DNA from 3 places in the Nocardiopsis oceani genome. Region 2 is predicted to be linked to each of the others. Evidence: predicted binding sites of a transcription regulator. Region 2 holds the regulator's gene; each other region holds the start of a gene.
The links. Region 2 encodes HrcA, which represses chaperone genes, less so after heat shock. Its sites were predicted from a motif close to TTGGCACTCTCNNNNNGAGAGTGCCAA; they were not measured.

Region 1: ACYVDG_RS14815 (FmdB family zinc ribbon protein) is a predicted target of HrcA. The motif match lies at 3,681-3,707, and genes of this name have one in related genera.
Region 3: groES (co-chaperone GroES) is a predicted target of HrcA. The motif match lies at 3,971-3,997, and genes of this name have one in related genera.

What each region holds. Positions count from the first base shown of each region.
Region 1 is NZ_BAAHAR010000022.1:92,065-98,759, reverse strand. Features, by position in the region: gene ACYVDG_RS14840 (hypothetical protein) at 1-48, opposite strand, end outside; tRNA gene ACYVDG_RS14835 (tRNA-Arg) at 260-332, opposite strand; gene ACYVDG_RS14830 (D-alanyl-D-alanine carboxypeptidase family protein) at 755-1,864, shown strand; gene mscL (large conductance mechanosensitive channel protein MscL) at 1,963-2,421, opposite strand; gene ACYVDG_RS14820 (SAF domain-containing protein) at 2,501-3,157, opposite strand; gene ACYVDG_RS14815 (FmdB family zinc ribbon protein) at 3,300-3,662, opposite strand; gene ACYVDG_RS14810 (5-formyltetrahydrofolate cyclo-ligase) at 3,875-4,498, opposite strand; gene ACYVDG_RS14805 (UTP--glucose-1-phosphate uridylyltransferase) at 4,654-5,607, shown strand; gene glp (molybdotransferase-like divisome protein Glp) at 5,604-6,695, shown strand, end outside.
Region 2 is NZ_BAAHAR010000038.1:79,152-85,846, forward strand. Features, by position in the region: gene ACYVDG_RS22455 (DUF3097 domain-containing protein) at 218-1,057, opposite strand; gene hrcA (heat-inducible transcriptional repressor HrcA) at 1,235-2,248, shown strand; gene dnaJ (molecular chaperone DnaJ) at 2,253-3,398, shown strand; gene ACYVDG_RS22470 (16S rRNA (uracil(1498)-N(3))-methyltransferase) at 3,395-4,135, shown strand; gene ACYVDG_RS22475 (hypothetical protein) at 4,251-4,997, opposite strand; gene ACYVDG_RS22480 (SigE family RNA polymerase sigma factor) at 4,994-5,524, opposite strand; gene ACYVDG_RS22485 (histidine triad nucleotide-binding protein) at 5,895-6,245, shown strand; gene ACYVDG_RS22490 (PhoH family protein) at 6,525-6,695, shown strand, end outside.
Region 3 is NZ_BAAHAR010000022.1:28,247-34,941, reverse strand. Features, by position in the region: gene ACYVDG_RS14520 (alpha/beta fold hydrolase) at 1-84, shown strand, start outside; gene ACYVDG_RS14515 (coiled-coil domain-containing protein) at 141-2,237, opposite strand; gene ACYVDG_RS14510 (THUMP-like domain-containing protein) at 2,619-3,896, opposite strand; gene groES (co-chaperone GroES) at 4,124-4,432, shown strand; gene groL (chaperonin GroEL) at 4,549-6,147, shown strand; gene ACYVDG_RS14495 (sigma-70 family RNA polymerase sigma factor) at 6,408-6,695, shown strand, end outside.

The DNA.
Region 1 (6,695 bases), on a different contig from region 2:
TTCCATCCCGCCGGTCTCCTTGCCGGGGTCCTGCTTTCCTTCCGCCATGTGCTCTCCCCCTGATCAGCCTGGTGCCCATGATCAAGGGGGAGGGTGCACGAAGCACAGTCCGACACGATCGCCGCGCCAACTCACCGAGAATTCGGCCGAGGCATCGCTGGGGTGCTTGTGGCGGCTTGACCGGGATTAGACGCGATTCTGACCTGTGACAGACAGAAGGGTGCCCTCTCGACCGAGAAGGGCACCCGTCCGTCAGACGCGGCCCCGGCAGGATTCGAACCTGCGACACCTGCTTTAGGAGAGCAGTGCTCTATCCCCTGAGCTACGGAGCCATGTGCGGTACTGAACCGGTTGTTGCCCGGTTGCGGGGTCCAGCCTAACCCAGGATGGGTGTGCATGGGGTGCGAATTGGTGTTGGCGGGGCACGCGCGAGACACTCTGCGTGCGTGGCAGAGTACGCTGACCTACGATTGGTTGTCTTGGTTGTGGTGTGATGTTGTTCATGTCGCGTGTCGCGATTATGGCCACATACGCACTTCGGTCACTGTTGGTGGATGGGTACGACAGATAGCGGTGCCCCGTTGACCAGGCGTTCCATCGAAGGGCCGACGAGACGACCAGGGGGGCGGCGCTCAGCCGCCCCGAGGCTCGGCCGCCGGGCCGTAGAGTCCAGTGTGTCCGCATGTGGACATGTAGTAGTTTGCCTTGCGGCCACGAGTAGGTGTTCGAGGAAAATGCAGCCGGAGGATCATTCGTGCCGTTCACTTCTGAGTCGGCGCGGCGGAGGTCCCGCGTACCGGGTAGCGGGGTGCTGACCGCCCTGGGTGGGCTCCCTCGGGTCCGGATGGCGCAGGCGCTGACGCTCGTGCTGACCACGGCCCTGTTGGTCATGCCCGTGACCGAAGCGGCGGTGACCCCCGCCTCGGCCGAAGCGAGCCTGGAAGACCTGCGCAACAACGCTGAGAGCGCGGCGGAAGCCCTGGAAGAGGCGACCGACGAGTACGTGGAGCGCCAGGACGCCCTTGAGGAAGTCCAGGAAGACCTGGTCGATACCCTCCACGAGCTCCAACAGATCGAGGGTGACCTTGCTGACATGCGCGAACCGCTCGCGCAGTTGGGCAGCACCATGTACCAACAGCCAGAGGCCGGCGTGATCGGCATCATGGCGACGGGTGACCTCGACGACGACCTGCAGACGCAGTCCTACGCGGCCAAACTGTCCGAGGACAACCAGGCGCTCATCCAGGACGCCACCGACCTGCGCGCGGAGCAGGTGGATCTGGCCGGTGAGGCGCAGGAACTGCAGACTTTCACCCAGCTGGAGCAGGCCGAACTGGCCGCGGAGGTGGACTCGCTGCGCGACCAGTCCGAGGAGAGCACGAACCAGCTCACTGAGGAGCTGGAGGCTCAGGGCCTGGACCCCGACACCTACATGGCCGCGGCCGACTGCGATGCCAGCGCAGCAGACGCATCGGACGGTTACCCGAACGGCCTGCTGCCGGAGGACGCGCTCTGCGAGCTCTACGACGATCACTTCCTCCGCGCTGACGCGGCGGTGGCCTTCCTCGAACTCAACGTGGAGTACGTCGAGGAGTTCGGCGAGAACATGTGCATTACCAGCGCCTACCGTGACCTGCCGAACCAGCACCGCGTGTACGGCGAGGTCGCGCCGGGCTTCGCGGCGGTCCCGGGCACCAGTAACCACGGTCTGGGCCAGGCGATCGACCTTGGCTGCGGTATCCAGAACTTCCGCTCGGAGCGGTGGAACTGGATGGAGGAGAACGGCGCGAGGTACGACTGGATTCACCCGGACTGGGCCAAGTCCAGTCCGTTCGAGCCCTGGCACTGGGAGTACGAGCCGTAGACCGAACCTGTGAACGCCGGAGGGCGGCCCGATGGGCCGCCCTCACGCGTGTCCGGCCGGCTATCCCTCTGGCGCCCTGTTCTCCGGGACCGGCTTCGCTATGCCTTGTTCTCGGAGCTTTCTGAGCTTTCGGAGCTCTCAGCTCCTTCCGTGCTCGCGACCTCGGGCGTGACCTCACTGGTGCAGTGGGGGCACTTGCTGGCCTGCTTGCTGATGTCGCTGAAGCAGTAGGGGCACTCGCGCGTGGTGGCTTCCTCCGCCTTGATGAACTTCTCCATCAGCTTGCCGAGGGGCATCACCACGAAGAAGTAGAGGATCGCGGCGGTGATCAGGAATGAGATCAGGGAGTCCACGAAGGCGCCGTACATGAACTGGCTGTCGTTGATCTCGAAGTACAGGTCCCCGAAGGTGGGGACGCCGCCGAAGATACCGAGCAGCGGGGTGATGAACCCCTCGGTGAACGCGGTGATGAGTGAGGCGAAGACGGAGCCGATGACAACCGCGACGGCCAGCTGCACCAGGTTTCCCTGGAGCAGGAACTTCTTGAAGCCTTCCATGGAACTGCCCTACGTGTTCGTGAGTGACTGACGTGCCCGAATGGGCGCCCGGATAGCTTTCACCACCACTGGTCATGGGTCAACCGCGAATAGTCACAGACAGTCGTGAAGCTGGCGCGTGCCCCGCGAGAGCCCTTGCCTCATCGGCGGTGGCGGCGATGAGGAGGAGCGCTCCGCCCTCTCCACCGCGTTCGCCTTCCTCTGGCAGCGCGAGCACGGGCCGGTCCTCGACCACCTCCAGCGCCGGGCCCGCGCGGGAGGGCGGTCCGGTGAGTTCGTCCTGCCCCGCGGCGGCCAGCACGTCCACCCGGCTCCCGGGTGAGAGCAGGTCGACCGCGCCCGGGTCGGCCACCCGTACCGGTACCGCCACCAGGTCTGGCCCGTAGGGGGCGGCCGGTGACTCGCTCAGGCGTGCGTCGGTGAGCACCTCGCCCTTGCGGACCGGTGCGTTCAACGGGAGCTCGGAGGCCTGGTCCTCCGGTGCAAGGGCCCCGCCGGGCACGGCGTGCTCCGGCAGGGTGCGGGTGGTGAGGTCGTCCCCGTCCAGGGGCGCGGTCGCGTCGAGGTCCCGTGCGGCGACGAGGACCTCGGTGCTGGGTTCCGGGGGCGGACGGACGACGAGGACGGCGCTGATCGCGGCCAGCGCGGTCAGCGCCGCCGCGAGGACGCGCCGGTACCGGTCGAGCAGGCGGGTGACCGCGCGCCGGTGCCGGTAGGGGGGAGGGGCGTTGGTCATGCTTCCAACGTTAGGCCGGGCCGACCTGCCCCAACGGGTTGTCCACAGCCCTGTTTTCCGGGAATCGCGGATACGGGCCGGGCAAGAAGAAAGCGCCGCCGAGAGGTCTCGACGGCGCGGCCACGGTCAACGGAACGGTGGCTCAGCTGCTGCTTGCGGGCGTGCTGGTGCTGGAGCTCTTGCTGCTGCTCGAACTGTCACCGCCGCCACTCGTGGCGGGGGCAGCGCCGGAGTCGCCGGTGGACTTGGCGGAGTCGGTGGAGCCGCTGTCCTTGCTCTCGGCGGTGTTCTCGTTGGAGCCGGTCATCGCGGAGCTGTTCGTGGTGCTCGTGCCGCTGTCGGTGCGGTAGAAGCCCGAGCCCTTGAAGACGATGCCGACGGCGGAGTACACCTTGCGGAGGCGCCCCTCGCACTCGGGGCAGACGGTCAGCGAATCGTCGCTGAAACTCTGCACGACCTCCATCTGGGCGTCACACGCGGTGCACGCGTACTGATACGTAGGCACTGTTCCGGGTCCTCCTTGCTGGCACTCACACCCGTTGACTGCTAAATAGTACGCGTTCGCCGACCACAGCCGCGACAGCACCTCACCCGTAGCTGGTGCCAGGGGAGGGCCGGCGCGGCAACCGACCCTTTCGGGACGCGACCGCCACCAATAACGCCCGATACGGATGCCTTAATCCCCGGGCCTGCCCACACCACCCGGGCCAGCGCGCGTCACCCGCCCGGCCAGGCCACCCCGGCGGGGTCGAACACGTGGAGGCCCCTGTCCGGGGTCACCACCGCTTCGACCCCGCGGTCGTGCGGTTCCACCGGAAGGCCGTCGACGAACTCCTCGTCGTGGACCAAGGCGATCGCGGGCGCGTGCGGCCCCTTGTGGGCAAGCGCCCGGTCGTAACAGCCCGCGCCGCGCCCCATCCGGTTGCCCTGCCGGTCCACGGCCAGCGCGGGGCAGACCACCGCGTCGGCGCGGCCCAGGACCTCAGGGCCGTAGCGATGCCCGGTGGGTTCGACCAGTCCGTGTCCGGCGGGTTCCACGCTGTCCGGCCCGTCGAAGGACGCCCAGTCGAGGGTGCCGTCGGGGAGGAAGACCGGGAGGAGGACGTAGGCGCCCCGCTTCCACAGCGCGTTCACCAGCTTGCGGGTGTCGGGTTCGCCCCCGACGGAGTAGTAGCAGGCCACCGTGCCGCCCATGGCCAGCCAGGGGATCTCCATCAGGGTGTCGCGGACCACTGAACCCACCCGGGCGCGCTCTTCGGCCCCTCGGGCCCGACGCTCGGCCAGGATGTGTGCGCGTAGCTTCCGCTTGTCGAACCGGCTCGGGTCGTTCGGGTCGTCCATGGGCCCAGTGTGGCACCCGGCCCGGTAGCGGCTTCCCAGCGGAGTGAACGGCCGGTTGCTATTTCGGTGCCGTCATCCGAAACAGGGGGCACTTCTCGGCCACCGATCCGCCATCGGGCGACAGAACGCCTGGTTCCTGTCCTAAAGTGCCCTGCATGAACGCCGACAGCGACCAGACACGCCCACGTCCCGAGGCAGCCCCCGTCACCAAGGCTGTCCTGCCCGCGGCGGGTTTGGGCACCCGTTTTCTGCCCGCCACCAAGGCCACGCCCAAGGAGATGCTGCCGATCGTGGACAAGCCCGCGATCCAGTACGTCGTGGAGGAGGCCGTGGCGGCCCGGCTCCACGACGTCCTGATGATCACGGGCCGCAGCAAGCGCTCCATCGAGGACCACTTCGACCGGGCGTACGAGCTGGAGGGGGCCCTGGCCGCGAAGGGCGAAGAGGGCAAGCTCCGGTCGGTCCGCGAGTCCAGTGAACTCGCCCAGGTCCACTACGTCCGCCAGGGTGAGCCCCGGGGGCTGGGACACGCGGTGCTGTGCGCTGAGCCGCACGTGGGCGACAACCCTTTCGCGGTGCTCCTCGGCGACGACCTCATCGAGTCGGCGGACCTGCTCCGGAGAATGATCGAGGTCCGCCAGGCCCACGGCGGCAGTGTCGTGGCGCTCATGGAGGTGGAGCCCGAGCAGGTCTCCCTCTACGGCTGCGCGGCCGTGGAGCCCACTGGTGAGGACGACGTCGTCACCGTCACCGACCTCGTCGAGAAGCCCGCGCCTGAGCAGGCCCCCAGCCGCTGGGCGATCATCGGCCGCTACGTGTGCGACCCGGCGGTGTTCCCGGTCCTGCACGACACCCCTCCCGGCCGCGGCGGGGAGATCCAACTGACCGACGCCCTGAAGGACTTGGCCCGTATGGCGCCCGAAGACGGCGGAGGGGTGCGCGGGGTCCTGCTGCGCGGGCGCCGCTACGACACCGGGAACAAGGCCGACTACATCCGCACCGTGGTCGACTTCGCCTGTCGCCGCCCCGAGCTGGCCGAGGAACTCCTACCCTGGCTGCGCGAGTTCCTGGACCGTCAGGAGCAGCTTCTGCCCGGAGGAAACCGTTGAAGAGCGTCGAACAGCACATCTCCGACCTGCTCGGGTTGGTCGCGGTCCCAGAAGCTACGGAGCTGGACCTGTTGAAGGCACACGGGACCGTTCTCGCGGAGCCCGTGACCTCTCCGGTGTCCCTGCCGGGCTTCGACAACTCCTCGATGGACGGTTACGCCGTGCACGCGGCGGACCTGGAGGGTGCCACGGCCCAGGACCCGGCGCGGCTGAGGGTGGTGGCCGACATCCCGGCGGGCGACCCGAACCCGAACACGATCCGACCCGGCCTGTGCGCCCGCATCATGACCGGGGCACCCATGCCGGCCGGTGCTGACGCGGTCGTCCCGGTGGAGTGGACCGACGGCGGGACGGTCGAGGTCCTGATCGACCGCCCGACCAGGTCGGGCAGCTTCATCCGGCGCAGGGGAGAGGACGTCGAGGAGGGCGCGACGGTACTGCGTTCGGGCGCCTTGGTCGGGGCCGGCGAGATGGGGGTCCTGGCCGCGGTGGGGCGCCGTACGGTTCCGGTCTACCCCCGCCCCCGTGTGGTGGTGCTGTCCACCGGCGAGGAGCTGGTCGAACCGGGACGCCCGCTCGCCCCGGGGCAGATCTACGAGTCCAACAGCTACATGATCGCCGCGGCGGCCAAGGACGCCGGCTGCGAGGTCCACCGGCACGGTTCCGTCGGCGACGACCCGACCACTGTCCGGAACACCCTCGAAGACCTCCTGATCCGCGCGGACGTGGTCATCACCACCGGCGGGGTCAGCATGGGCGCCTACGACGTGGTCAAGGAAGTACTGACCCGGCAGGGCACCGTGGAGTTCCCGCAGGTGGCCATGCAGCCCGGCAAGCCCCAGGGGTTCGGGACCATCGGCCCGGACAAGACCCCCATCCTCACACTTCCGGGTAACCCGGTGAGCGCGTTCGTGTCGTTCCAGCTGTTCGCCCGGCCGCTCCTGCGCAAGCTGCGCGGCCTCTCCACGGACCCCCTCCCGTCCGTGCGCGCCCGGCTGACGTCTCCGGTCAGCTCACCGAAGGGGCGCCGTTCGTACCTGCGCGCCGTGTTGGCGGGCGCCGACGCGGAACACACGGAAGCGGAACAC
Region 2 (6,695 bases):
CGGCGGAGACTGCGGCGGCTGCTGCTCGGGGTGGGGCGGCGGGCTCGGCGGCTGGTGCCCCTGCGGGTCGTCCGGGGACGGAGGGTTCGACGGGGTCTCGCTCATGCTCTTCCTAAGCTCCGCTGTTGAGGGACGCTTGTTCTGTTTCCCGGGCTACCAGGCTGTACCGATGACCACGAATGTCCGAAGCGTCGTCAGACGACGTGGTGGGGTAATCCTAGTCTTCCGCGGGGTGCGGTCCCGTGACGAAGTCGATGAGCTCCTCGACGCGCCCCAGCAGCGAGGGTTCGAGGTCCCCGTAGCCGCGGACCGAACCCAGGATCCGGCGCCAGGCCTCACCCGTCTCCATCCGCCACCCCAGGGCGTCGACGACCCCCTCCTTCCACGGGAGGCCGCGCGGGACCTCGGGCCACGCCCGGATCCCCACCGCGTCCGGCCGCACCGCCTGCCACACGTCCACATAGGGGTGTCCGACCACGAGTACGTCGTCGCCCCGGACCTGCTCCGCGATCCTGCTCTCCTTGGAACCGGGCACCAGATGGTCCACCAGCACCCCCAGCCTGCGCCCCGGGCCGGGGGAGAACTCCGCCACCACCGATGGAAGGTCGTCGACCCCCTCCAGGAACTCGACGGCCACCCCTTCCACCCGCAGGTCGTGGCCCCAGACCTTCTCGACCAGTTCGGCGTCGTGGGCGCCCTCCACGTAGATCCGGCTCTCCCGGGCGGTGCGCGCCCGCGCGTCGGTCACGGCGATCGATCCGGAGGCGCTGCGCATCGGGCCTTGGGGCGCGGCGGTCGGGCGCACCAGCGTCACCGGCTTCCCGTCCTCCAGGAACGCGGCGGGGCCGAGGTCGAACACCCTCTTGCGGCCGCTCCGGTCCTCCAGGGTCACCGTGGCCTTGTCCCAGGACACCACGGCACCGCAGAAGGTCTCGTCGGCGTCCTCGACGACGAGGTCACGACTGAGGGGTATCTCGCGTACAGCGCCCTTCTTCGGTCGCCGCCAGTCTCCAGCCAGAACGTCGCGGCCGTAGCGGCCGGTTCCCTTGGTAGCCACGGTGGTGCAGTCTACTGGTGGTGTGTTCGGGATCGCCGTCGGCGGGTGGCGCACGTCGCCGATCGCGCGGGAAGAAACCGGAGACCAGGGCTTGTTACTACCCGCGGGTAGCCGTGCGGGTTTGCGGCCGGGCATAGAATTAGCACTAAGGACCATGGAGTGCCAGGAGGTGGCGAGTTGCTGGATGAGCGCAAGCTCGCGGTCCTGCGTGCCGTCGTCGAGGACTTCGTCAACACCAACGAACCGGTTGGTTCCAGGGCCTTGGCGGACCGGCACCCCCTCGGTGTCTCCTCGGCGACCATCCGCAACGACATGGTCGCCTTGGAGGAGGACGGGTACATCGCCCAGCCGCACACCAGTGCGGGGCGGGTACCCACCGACAAGGGCTACCGGCTCTTCGTCGACCGGCTCTCCTCGGTCAAGCCACTCTCCGCCGCGGAACGGCGCGCCATCGAGTCCTTCCTCGGCGGCGCGGTGGACCTCGACGAGATCGTCGCCCGCACGGTGCGGCTGCTCGCGCAGCTCACCCGGCAGGTCGCGATCGTCCAGTACCCGTCGCTGACCCGGTCTTCGGTCCAGCACGTGGAACTCGTGCCGCTTGGCGGCCAGCGCATCATGATGGTCGTCATCACCAATACCGGACGGGTCGAACAGCGCGTCATCGACGGGCTGGGATCCGTCAGCGAAACCGTGGTCAACGACCTGCGCACCATGCTCAATCGGGCCATAGCCGGACGGCACCTCGGCGACGTACCGGACGCGGTGGAAGACCTGCCCGCCCACGTCGCACCGGAGGACCGCCCGGTGGCGGTCGCGGTCCTCTCGGTTCTGCTGGAGAGCCTCGTCGAACGGCACGAGGAGAAGATCGTCCTGGCGGGCACCGCCAACCTCGCGGCCGTCGACTTCGCAGCCAGTCTGCGCGAGGTGCTCGAAGCACTGGAAGAGAACATGGTCCTCATCCGTTTGCTCGGTGAGGCGAAGGACCCCTCGATGCTCACCGTGCGCATCGGCGCGGAGAACTTCCACGAGGGCCTTCGGTCCACTTCCATCGTGTCGGCCGACTACGGTGTGGGAAACCAGTCGCTGGCCAAGATCGGTGTGGTGGGACCCACCCGTATGGACTACCCAGGGACAATGGGCGCCGTCCGTGCGGTGGCTCGGTATGTCGGACAGATTTTGGCAGGACAGTAACTCAGTGGCCAGAGACTATTACCAGGTTCTCGGGGTGCGTCGCGACGCGTCCAAGGACGAGATCAAGAAGGCGTACCGGCGGCTCGCGCGCGAGCTGCATCCGGACATCAACCCGGACCCCGCCACCCAGGATCGCTTCAAGGAAGTGACCCAGGCTTACGAGGTCCTCTCCGACGAGAACAAGCGTCGGATGTTCGATATGGGCCACGACCCCTTCGCCCCCGGCGGAGGCGGTGGCGGCGCCGGCGGGTTCGGCGGCGCGGGCGGGTTCGCCTTCGACGACATCATGAACGCCTTCTTCGGCGGGGGCCAGCCCGGCGGCCGCGGGCCGCGGGAGCGGGTTCGGCGCGGACGCAGCATCAAGATCCGCATCGAGCTCGACCTCGTCGAGACCGCGTTCGGTGTGAGCAAGGAGATCACCTTCCCCACGGCTGTCCTGTGCGACACCTGTCAGGGCGAGGGCACGGCGGCCGGTTCGCACCGCAGCACCTGTGACATGTGCCACGGCCAGGGAGAGGTATCCCAGGTCACGCGCTCCTTCCTCGGCCAGGTCATGACCTCGCGCCCCTGCCCGCAGTGCTCGGGGCAGGGTTCGGTCATCACCAATCCCTGCGGCGACTGCGCGGGCGAGGGCCGGGTGCGGGAGAAGGTGACCCGTACCGTCAAGATCCCCGCCGGTGTCGACGACGGCACCCGCATCCAGCTCGCGGGCGAGGGCGAGGTCGGCCCCAACGGCGGGCCGCGCGGCGACATCATCCTCGAGGTCGTGCAGAAGGCCCACCCGACGTTCGAGCGCCGCGGTGACGACCTGCACTGCACCATCACCGTCCCGATGACGGCGGCGGCCCTGGGCGCCTCCTTCGCCTTCGACACTCTCGACGGCACCGAGAACATCGACCTGCGTCCGGGTACCAACTCGGGCCACGTCATCAACCTGCCGGGCAAGGGCGTCACCCACCTGGACGGCGGCGGCCGCGGCGACCTGCGCATCCGCGTCGACGTGGAGACCCCGGGCAAGCTGGACGAGGAGCAGGAGGCCCTGCTGCGCAAGTTCGCGGAGCTGCGCGGGGAGGACCAGAACCCGGGCCGTTTCAGTCCCGGGCACGGCGGGTTCTTCTCCAAGATCCGTGACGCCTTCGGCGCCAAGTGACCCCACCGGTCTTCCTGGTCGAGACCGCCGTCCTGGCGGGTGACCCGATCAGACTCGACGGGCCGGAGGGGCGGCATGCCGCCGCGGTCCGTCGAGTCCGTGCTGGCGAGACCGTCGACCTCTGCGACGGTCTCGGCCAGCGTGTGCGCTGCGAGGTAGCCGAGGTCGTCGGCAAGGACACCCTGGTCTGCCATGTGGTGGAGCGCTGGGTGGAACCGGAGCCGAACCCCCGGATCACCGTCGTTCAGGCTCTGCCCAAGCGGGACCGGGGGGAACTCGCGGTGGAGATGATGACCGAGGCGGGGGTCGACGTCGTCGTCCCCTGGTCCGCCGAGCGCTGCGTCACCCAGTGGCGCGGCGACCGCGGGGCCAAGGCGCTGCTCAAGTGGCGGTCCGGTACTCGGGAAGCAGCCAAGCAGGCCCGCCGTGCGCGGATGCCCGAAGTCACCGAGCCGCTCGACCGCAAGGGTGTGGCGGCACTGCTCGCCGAGGCGGACCTGGCCGTGGTGCTCCACGAGCAGGGGGCCCAGCGGCTGTCAGAGGTGCCCCTGCCCTCGGCCGACGGCGCGGACATCGTCCTGGTGGTGGGCCCCGAGGGCGGCGTCTCCGAGGCCGAGTTGGCGGCCTTCGACGATGCCGGGGCGGTCAGGGGCCTGCTGGGACCGTCGGTCCTGCGCACCTCCACCGCCGGGGTGGCCGCTCTGTCGGTGCTCCAGTCCAGAACCGGGCGCTGGTAGGAACCGGGCACCCGGTGGAGCCGTCTGTAGAGCCGTCCGGGCTGACAGGACGGAACGTGGAGAGGGGCCCGCGCGATCTCCGCGCGGGCCCCTCTCCACGTTCGCCGGGTCCGGATCACTCGGTGCTGGCGCCGTTCTCATCGCCGCCGTTGCCGCCCGAACCGCCGCCGTTGCCGTTACCGGGGTCGTCATTGCCGTTACCGGGGTCGTCACCGTTACCGGGGTCGTCTCCGTTGCCGCCGTTTCCGTCGCCGGGGTCGTCGCCGTCGGTGGGCTCGTCGGTCGGTTCCTCCGCGGGGTCGCAGTCCGCGGCCTCGGTGTCGGTGGACTCCCGCTCGTCCTCGTCGTTCTCGTCCGGTCCGCGGGTCCCCGTGGGCGTGACGTCGTCCTCGGGCGGGCACGAGCCGGCGGACTCGACACCCTCGTCCTCCGAGGCGTCGTCCTCGTCGTAGGTGGGTGAGCTCTCCGGGTCCGGCTCGGCGTGCTCTTCCTCCGGCACGGAGGTGCCGCTGGCCGAGTCCGTGGTGGGGGTGGGGGCCGCCACGTCGCTGTCCGTGTCCTGATCTGCCTGCGGAGGTGCTCCCTCACGGTCAGCGCCGGCCGGGACGATGTCCATCACCTGGTCGCGTACCTGCGGGCTCGACATGATCACTGAGGCGGCGATCAGGACCGCTGCCGCCACGGCTGTCGCGGGACGTAGCCACGACAGTCCGAACCAGGCCGAGCCTCGATGGCGCTCGGTGCGTTCCCGGATGAGGTTGAGCCCCTCAGCGGAAGGCGTAACATCGTCGGCCTCCGCCTTGAGTACCTGGCGGAGCTGGCTCTCGAACTCGAGATCGTTTCGGTCGTTGGGGCTGCTCATGACTTGTGCTCCAGTACAGAGCGGAGGGCGGTGATGCCACGCGATGTGTGGCTCTTGACTGCGCCTCGGCTAATGCCCATGGCGTCCGCGATCTGTGCTTCGGACAGGTCGCCGTAGTACCGGAGCACGATGGCCTCTCGCTGACGGGTGGGTAGCTTACGCAGGGCCCCGATGACGGCCTCGCGTTCCAGAAGGTTCATGGCGCCGTGTTCGGCGCTGGGCGCGTCGGGCAGGGCCTTCGGCGCGTGCTTCTCCACGACCGCCCGGTGGCGCAGCACCGACCTGGCCTTGTTCACTACCGCCTGCCGGAGGTAGGACAGTGCCTTGTTCGGATCCCTGAGTCGGCGCCAGGCTCCGTGCATGGCCACGAAGGCGTCCTGGACGACTTCCTCCGCGGTCGCGTGGTCCCGGACGAGCAGGGCGGCAAGACGAACGAGCGGACGGTAGTGCTCCCGATAGAGCTCCGTCACGGCGTGGTCAGCGTCCCACTCGACCGAGAGTGGCGCCGTGGTGGCCCCGGCCACCAAGGTTTCTGTCGTCACATCAGTTCGACGCACACCCTTGTCGCGGGGTTTACGAAAGGGCATACCTCTTCTTTTCCAGGTAGACGTGCCTTTCAATCCGAACACGCCGGATCTGGCCAATCAGCGGACGCCGCCGATGGTCTGACGCGCACGGATGAAAAGCCTATCGTGCCTGGGCTCCCTGACGGTGGGGAACCCTGATCGGATCCGTTGCGGAAAGGTTGAGGGTTCATCTCTTCTGTCTCTTCCCTCTCTGCGGACACCCGCGGCACCACGGTCCCCGTCTCCCTCCGCGGCCACCTGCGGCATCATGGTCCCCGACATGCCCAGAGCGGTTCCGCTGGGCCGCGAGACGGAAGACGGAAGGTGAGCGATGGTCGATCCCGACTGCCTTTTCTGCAAGATCGTCAAGGGGGAGGTGCCCGCGGAGATCGTCCGCGAGGGGGAGCGCACGGTCGCCTTCCGCGACATCAACCCCCAGGCGCCCACGCACGTCCTGGTCATCCCGCGCGACCACCACCCCGACGCCGCGTCGGCGGCCGCCGACGACAGCGGGCTCATGGACACCGTGGTCAGGGAAGCCCACGAAGTGGCCAAGTCCGAGGGCCTGGCGGACTCCGGGTACCGGTTGGTCTTCAACACCGGCGCCAGCGCCGGACAGACCGTCTTCCACCTCCACGCGCACGTGCTCGGCGGGCGCGGGCTGAACTGGCCCCCCGGCTAACCACCGTTTCCGGGCTCGGGGTCGGCCCCGCGTCACGGTCGGCCCCGCATGACGGCCGGTCCGGGGACCGCGGTTGCTCGTTCAGCCCGGCGAATAAGGAATCGAGTTCGCCGGGCCCGCGTTGGTAGACTCGTGGACGGGCCCCACCGGCAACTTCGGGTGTCCCACGCACCCGTGGAGACCCGCCGGGTACGGTGTGCGGCCCGTCCGCGAGAAGCCCCGCGCACCGGAGCCGGGGCCGCGACCGAAAGGTAGGGACAGCGGCCGCAAGGCCACATCATGGCCGAGTCAACTCACACGCACGCGGGCCCGGACAGCCAGGTCAAGGTCGTGGTGCCGGACGACCACACGATGATCAGCCTGCTGGGCTCGGGGGACGAGCTCCTCAGGGCGTTGGAGCGGTCCTTCAAGAGCGACATCCACGTCCGAGGCAACGAGTTCACCATCAGC
Region 3 (6,695 bases), on a different contig from region 2:
CCGGGCGCCTCCCACGCCGTCAACGGGGAGCAGCCCGACCGGATCGCCGCCGACATGGCTGCCTTCCTCAACGGCCTGGACTGACCCCCGGGCCCCGTACCCCGAGGGGACCGGCGGCCCCCTCGGGGTTGCCCGGCTGCCTATTCGTCGTCGTCATCGTCGTCGCGGCGGCGCTTCTTCTTTCCGTCCCGGCCCGGGCGCAGGAGCGCCTCGGCCAGGGCGAGCACCGTCTCCTCCAGGGAGGAGAACCGCTTAGTGATGTCGTCGTGCGAGTTCTCGACCGCCTCGGTGACGGTCTCCTCGAACTCCTGGCGGTCCGGGTGCTGCTTGAGCTCGCGGATGACCGGCTCGACCGCGGAGGTGACGTGCGCGTCGATCTCGTCGAGCTTGCCGGAGTGGTCCAACAACGGGCGCTCGGTCAGCTCGGTGAGGCGGCGGTGCAGCTCGCTGACCTCCAGGGACTGGGGCAGCTGGTTGAGGCGCTGGTTGAGCGCCTCCAGGCGGTCGTCGATGGCCTCCATGCGGCCGTCGACACCCTCGAAGTGTCCGCTGACACCCTCGAACTGGCCCTCGACCCCGTTGACCCGGCCGTCGAGCCCGTCCAGGCGGCCGTTGAGGCCGTCGATCCGGCCGTCGACCCCGTCGATCTTTCCTTCGATGCCCTCGAAGCTGCCTTCGAAGTGCCCTTCGAAGGTGTCGAACCGGTCGGTGAGGCGGCCGAGCTCGTGGTCGACCTTGCCGGTGATCTGCGACAGGTGGTTGTCCACCTTGCTGTTGAGGCCCTCGCGGTGCCGCTCCAGCCGCTCGTCGAGCGCGGTCCGGTGGGACTCGGCCTGCTCGGTGAGCGCCTCGGTCAGCGACTGGTGCCGCTCCTCGACAGAGTCGGCCAGCTTGGAGTGCTCCGCACCCACGAAGCCGCGCAGTTCGGTGAGGTCGGTCGCGACCTTCTCCGCGTCCTCGGCGTTCCGGGCGGTGAGGGCGTCGATGCGCTCGGCCACCGAGGCACGCAGCTCCTCGGCCGTGGCTTCGGCGTGCTCGCGGGTCTCGGTGCGGCCCAGTTCGAACTGCTCGTCCAACTCGGCGAGACGCTGGCGCAGGTGCGATCGGAGCTCGTTCAGGGACTTGTCGTGGTTCTCGCGCAACTTGGCGAGCGAACCGGTGACGTCGGCGACGGCGGCCGTGGCCTCCGCGTGGTTCTCCTCGGCCTGGGTGTTGAGCTGGTCGACGCTCTCGGTGACCTTGCCGGTCAGGGTCTCGTGGCGCTCCTTGGCGGTGGCGGCGAGGTCGCGCAGCTCCTGGGCCAGGGTCTCGTGCCGCTCACCGGAGGAAGCGGCGAGCGTGCCCAGTTCCTCGGTCAGGGCAGTGGTGCGCTCGCCCAGCTCGCCGGTGTTCTCCTGGAGCTTGGCCAGCAGGGCCTCGTACTGCTCCGCCGTGCGCTCCTCGACGAAGCCGCGCAGCTCGGCCGTGCGCTCTTCGAGGGACGCGGTGAGGGAAGAGGTGACGTTCTCACCGAGCGCGGTGCTCGCGGCGTCGAGTGCCTCCCTGCTCTCCTTGACTGCGGCGGACAGGGTTTCACGGCTCTGCTCGATCGCCTTGGCGAGCTCGTCCTTGCTTTCGGACAGGCCGGTGCGGATCGTGCTGCCGAGCTCCTCGTGGCGCTCGCCGAGCGTGGTGTCCAGCGAGGTCAGCGAGGCCTCGATCGCCTCTGTCCGGCTGTTCAGGGTCTCCAGGGCCGTGTCCAGGGCGTCCAGGCGGGTGCCGAAGGTCTCGCCCAGCGCGTTGACGCGCTCGCCCAGGTCGGCGACCTGTTCGGCGGTGCGGTTGCCGGTCTCCGCCATGCGCTGGAGGCGGGTGAGAGCGGTGTCCAGGTGCCCGGCGATGCGGTGCGTGTCCGCCCGCAGCGAGGGCATCTCCGACAGGGGCTTGATCTGCTGACCGACGACCTCTATGTGCTCGGCGAGGGTCTCCGCCCACTGCGGCGGCCGGGCGAGGAAGTCGTCGATCCGACCGTCGACCGCGGTGATCGACTCGGCGAGGGAGGCGAGTTCCCGTTCCCGCAGTTCCCGGAGCAGCCACTCCATACCTTCGAGCCGTTGGCGCATCTCCTCGCTGACCGCACCCTGGGACTTCTGTTCGGAGACGTGCTCCTGGGCCGCCTGGGAGAGCAGGTCACGCATCCGGTCGGAGACACCGGCCTGACCTCCCCCGGTGAGGAAGTTGTGATTGGTCTGTTCCACCGAGTGCTCCTTATGGTTCTGGCGCTCCCGTCCGTGCCCGGATCATTGCACGGGGATTCCGCCGGGAGGACGGGTTCCCGATGGTCCCCGGCTGAGCTTCGGCCCGCGCCACTTGTGTCCCAATGTGACCAAAGCGTGACTTTGCGTATGCACGGCGGGCGCGGTGCGTGTGTTGGCTGAACCGCGCGGCGGATCCAACAAACACGGCCTTCCGGGGGAACCCATGAGAAGGGAAAGAATTCAGCGGCGCCAGTTTAACGACACCACCCCTGCCATCCCCAGGGGATGGCCAAAGATGTGGGTGTGGGAGGTAACGATATGGTCTGCGCGCCGTGTGCGTGAATGCGATCGAGGGCCTGGCGTCGACGCCACCGGGCCGGATCAGGGGGCCGCTGAGGCCTCCAGATCGCGGCATAGCAGGTAGAAGGGCTTTTCTCCAATGCGGGTGAGAACGATCGTCACCGATTCCGGTCCGGACGCCCGTAGGTCCCGGCGGAGTTTCTCGGTATCCACCGCCGAGCCGCGTTTCTTGATTGTTACTGTTCCGGCCCGATGGGAGCGTACGGAGGAGCGCAGGCGCTTGAGGGAGAAGGGCGCGAACTCCACGACCTCCAGTACGCGCCACAGGGCTGAGCGCGCCGCCTGGTCCGAGGTGAAGTAAGCGATGCGCTCGTCCAGCAGTGCGCCGTCGACCCGGGCAGCCGCCTCCGCCACCAGGTGGGACCGCACGACGGCGGGGTCCGGGTCGTAGAGGTAGCGCCGTGCGTCGGCAACCGGAGCGGGGCCCAGGTCGGGGTCGGCGTCCAGGTGTGCCACCGAACCTTCGCGCGCGAGCAGGCCCGCGCGCTCGTGCAGCACGGTCGCCCGTCGGCGCGGACCCGGTCCCTCGGCCAGGGCGCCGAACCACAGCGCGGTCTCCTTCAGCTCGCCGTCCACCGAGATCCACTCGGTCGAAGCCGCGGGGGAGAGCGCCTCGTGCGGGATGCCGGGGGCCGCCTTCAGACAGGCCGCCTCCGCGCTTTCGGCCAGCCGCGTGGCCACGTCCCACGGGGGAGAGTAGGCGGAGGGGTCGAACACCCGGCCGCGACCGCCCCGCCGGGCCGGGTCGCAGAACACCAGGGGGTAGTCGCCCGCCGTGTCAGCGTCGACCTCTCCCTCACGGACCCGGGCCTGTTCCGCCAGCCCGAGCGCTTCGATATTGGCGCGGGCCACCGCCACGGTCAGCGGATCGGCGTCCACGCCCTCCACCGCTACGCCCTGTCCGGCCAGAGCCAGCAGGTCGGCCCCGACCCCGCAGCACAGGTCGCCCGCCGGTGTCCCGCTGCGGACCCCGGCGGGTAGGAACCGGGCTGTTCGCTGCGCGCGATACTCGGCCACTGAGCGGCGCGTGGACTGCTCCAGGCCGTTCGGGGTGAAGAACATTCGCTCGGCGTTCTCCCCGAATTTGGCCCGTCCTCGTTCGCGCAGGCTGATCTGGGTCATGACCGCGTTGACCAGCTCCGACACCGGGATCTCGGGGTTGAGGGCGGCCACGCGCGGGTCCTCGCGCAGGCGTGAGGCGGTGGCCAAAGCGTCCTTGGTGGCGGCCGTCGGATCCACCCCCGCCAGGACCTCCCGCCCCGCTTCGGTGAGCAGCGCCGAGAAGGCGGGCACGCGCATGGATCCTCCTGCTGTGGGCACGACCGTGTGGTGGAGCCGCCCCCCGTGGTCAGGGCTCCCTCCACATTTCCATTCTGGCACTCTCAGGGGTAGAGTGCTAAATGCGACGAGGCCGGTCTGGCACCCGCGACGACAGGCCGCCGCGGTCGCCCCTTTTACGCAGTTGGTCCGTGCCTTCGCACGGGCTGACGTCAGTACTCCGAGACTTTGAAGGGGGAGGTCACACAGTGTCGACCGCCACCAAGACCGTGCTGAAGCCGCTCGAGGACCGCGTCGTGGTCAAGACCCTGGAGGCCGAGCAGACCACCGCGTCTGGCCTGGTCATCCCGGACACCGCCAAGGAGAAGCCCCAGGAGGGCGAGGTCCTGGCTGTGGGTCCCGGTCGCCTCGACGACAGCGGCAAGCGCGTCGCCCTCGACGTGAACATCGGCGACGTCGTCCTCTACAGCAAGTACGGCGGCACCGAGGTCAAGTACGACGGCCAGGAGTACCTGGTGCTCTCCGCCCGCGACATCCTCGCGGTCGTCGAGAAGTAGTTCTCGGCCCAGAGCCACAGGCGAAGAGCCATCGACATCCCGTACCGGTCGGCCCTCGAAGCCGGGCGGGCGGGATGTTCGTTTTTGACCCGAACGGTTAGAGGAAGCACTCACACATGCCGAAGATCCTGGAGTTCGAGGACAACGCCCGCCGCGCCCTCGAGCGGGGCGTCGACCGCCTCGCAGACGCCGTCAAGGTGACGCTCGGCCCGCGCGGCCGCAACGTCGTCATCGACAAGAAGTTCGGCGCCCCCACCATCACGAACGACGGTGTGACCGTCGCCCGTGAGATCGAGCTGGACCTGCCCTACGAGGACCTGGGCGCCCAGCTGGTCAAGGAGGTCGCCACCAAGACCAACGACGCCGCCGGTGACGGCACCACCACCGCCACCGTGCTGGCGCAGGCGCTGGTTCGCGAGGGTATCCGCAGCGTAGCCGCGGGCGCGTCCCCGATGGCCATGAAGAAGGGCATCGACGCGGCCGCGACCCAGGTGTCGGACACCCTGCTCAGCCGCGCCGTGCCGATCAAGGAGCGCGAGGACATCGCCTACGTGGCGACCAACTCCGCGCAGGACGCCCAGATCGGCGACCTGATCGCCGAGGCCTTCGACAAGGTCGGCAAGGACGGCGTCATCACGGTGGAGGAGTCCCCGACCTTCGGTCTGGACCTCGACTTCACCGAGGGCATGCAGTTCGACAAGGGCTACGTGTCCCCGTACTTCGTCACCGACGCCGACCGCCAGGAAGCCGTCCTCGACGACGCCCTGATCCTCATCAGCCAGGGCAAGATCGGCAACCTGAACGAGCTGCTGCCGCTGCTCGAGCAGGTCCTGCAGAGCAAGAAGCCGCTGCTGATCATCGCCGAGGACGTCGAGGGGGACGCCCTGGGCGCCCTCGTGCTCAACAAGATGCGCGGCACCATCAACGTCGCCGCCGTCAAGGCGCCCGGCTTCGGTGAGCGCCGCAAGGCCATGCTCCAGGACATCGCCGTGCTGACCGGCGGCCAGGTCATCTCCGAGGAGGTCGGCCTGTCCCTGGAGAACGCCGACCTGGACGTGCTGGGCAGCGCCCGCCGCATCACCATCACCAAGGACACCACGACCATCGTCGACGGCGGTGGCGAGCAGTCCGAGGTGGACGACCGGGTCCGTCAGATCCGCAACGAGATCGAGGCGAGCGACTCCGACTGGGACCGCGAGAAGCTCCAGGAGCGCCTGGCCAAGCTCGCGGGCGGCGTCTCGGTCCTGAGCGTCGGCGCGGCCACTGAGGTCGAGCTCAAGGAGAAGAAGCACCGCCTCGAGGACGCCATCTCGGCGACTCGCGCGGCCATCGAGGAGGGCATCGTCTCCGGCGGCGGCGCCTCCCTGGTGCACGCTTCGACCGCCCTGGACGACCTGGGCCTGACCGGCGACGAGGCCACCGGTGCGGCGATCGTCCGCCGCGCCCTGGTCGAGCCGGCCCGGTGGATCGCGGAGAACGCCGGCGCTGAGGGCTACGTTGTCACGCACCGCGTCTCCGAGCTGCCGGTCGGCCACGGCTACAACGCCAACACCGGTGTTTACGGCGATCTGGCTGCCGAGGGCATTATCGACCCGGTCAAGGTCACCCGCTCGGCCGTCCAGAACGCCGCGTCCATCGCGGGCATGCTGCTGACCACCGAGGTGCTGGTCGCGGACAAGCCCGAGGAGAACGAGGGCGACGGCCACGCCCACTAACGGGCTGGGTCGGCCAAGAAGGGCCGCGCTCACGAGCGGGTTCCGTTGGTAGCGGAGCCTGCTGGTAGCGACGCAGTACCGGGTGCGAACCCGGCCCGGGGGTGGAACGCGGTGGCGTCCCACCCCCGTCGCCCTACCACGCGAGTGGCGTTCGACACCCGTTCCTGTGTGCCGTTTTCAGGCTATTTTCCCAAAATGTAACCATTCCGTAGTTGGTGATTGGAGTGGTTGGGTCCCTGAGTGCGGGCATCATTCGTTACGTGACGGATACAGGCGCCCGGGGGGGCGTTACCGCGCAGCGGACTCATACGCCCGGGCAACACCACGAGGCGGATCCCGCGGCGCGCGACACGGGGTTGAACCATCTGGGGTCACTCGCCGTCCAGGGGGACGACGGGGCTATGGACTCGCTGCTGCGCGAGGTCCGCCCCATGGTGGTTCGCTACTGCCGTACCCGCTTGGCGCGGGTGGCCGGGCTGGCGCACTACTCCGACGACGTCGCGCAGGAGGTGTGCATAGCCCTGCTCTCGGCGATCCCCCGCTACCAG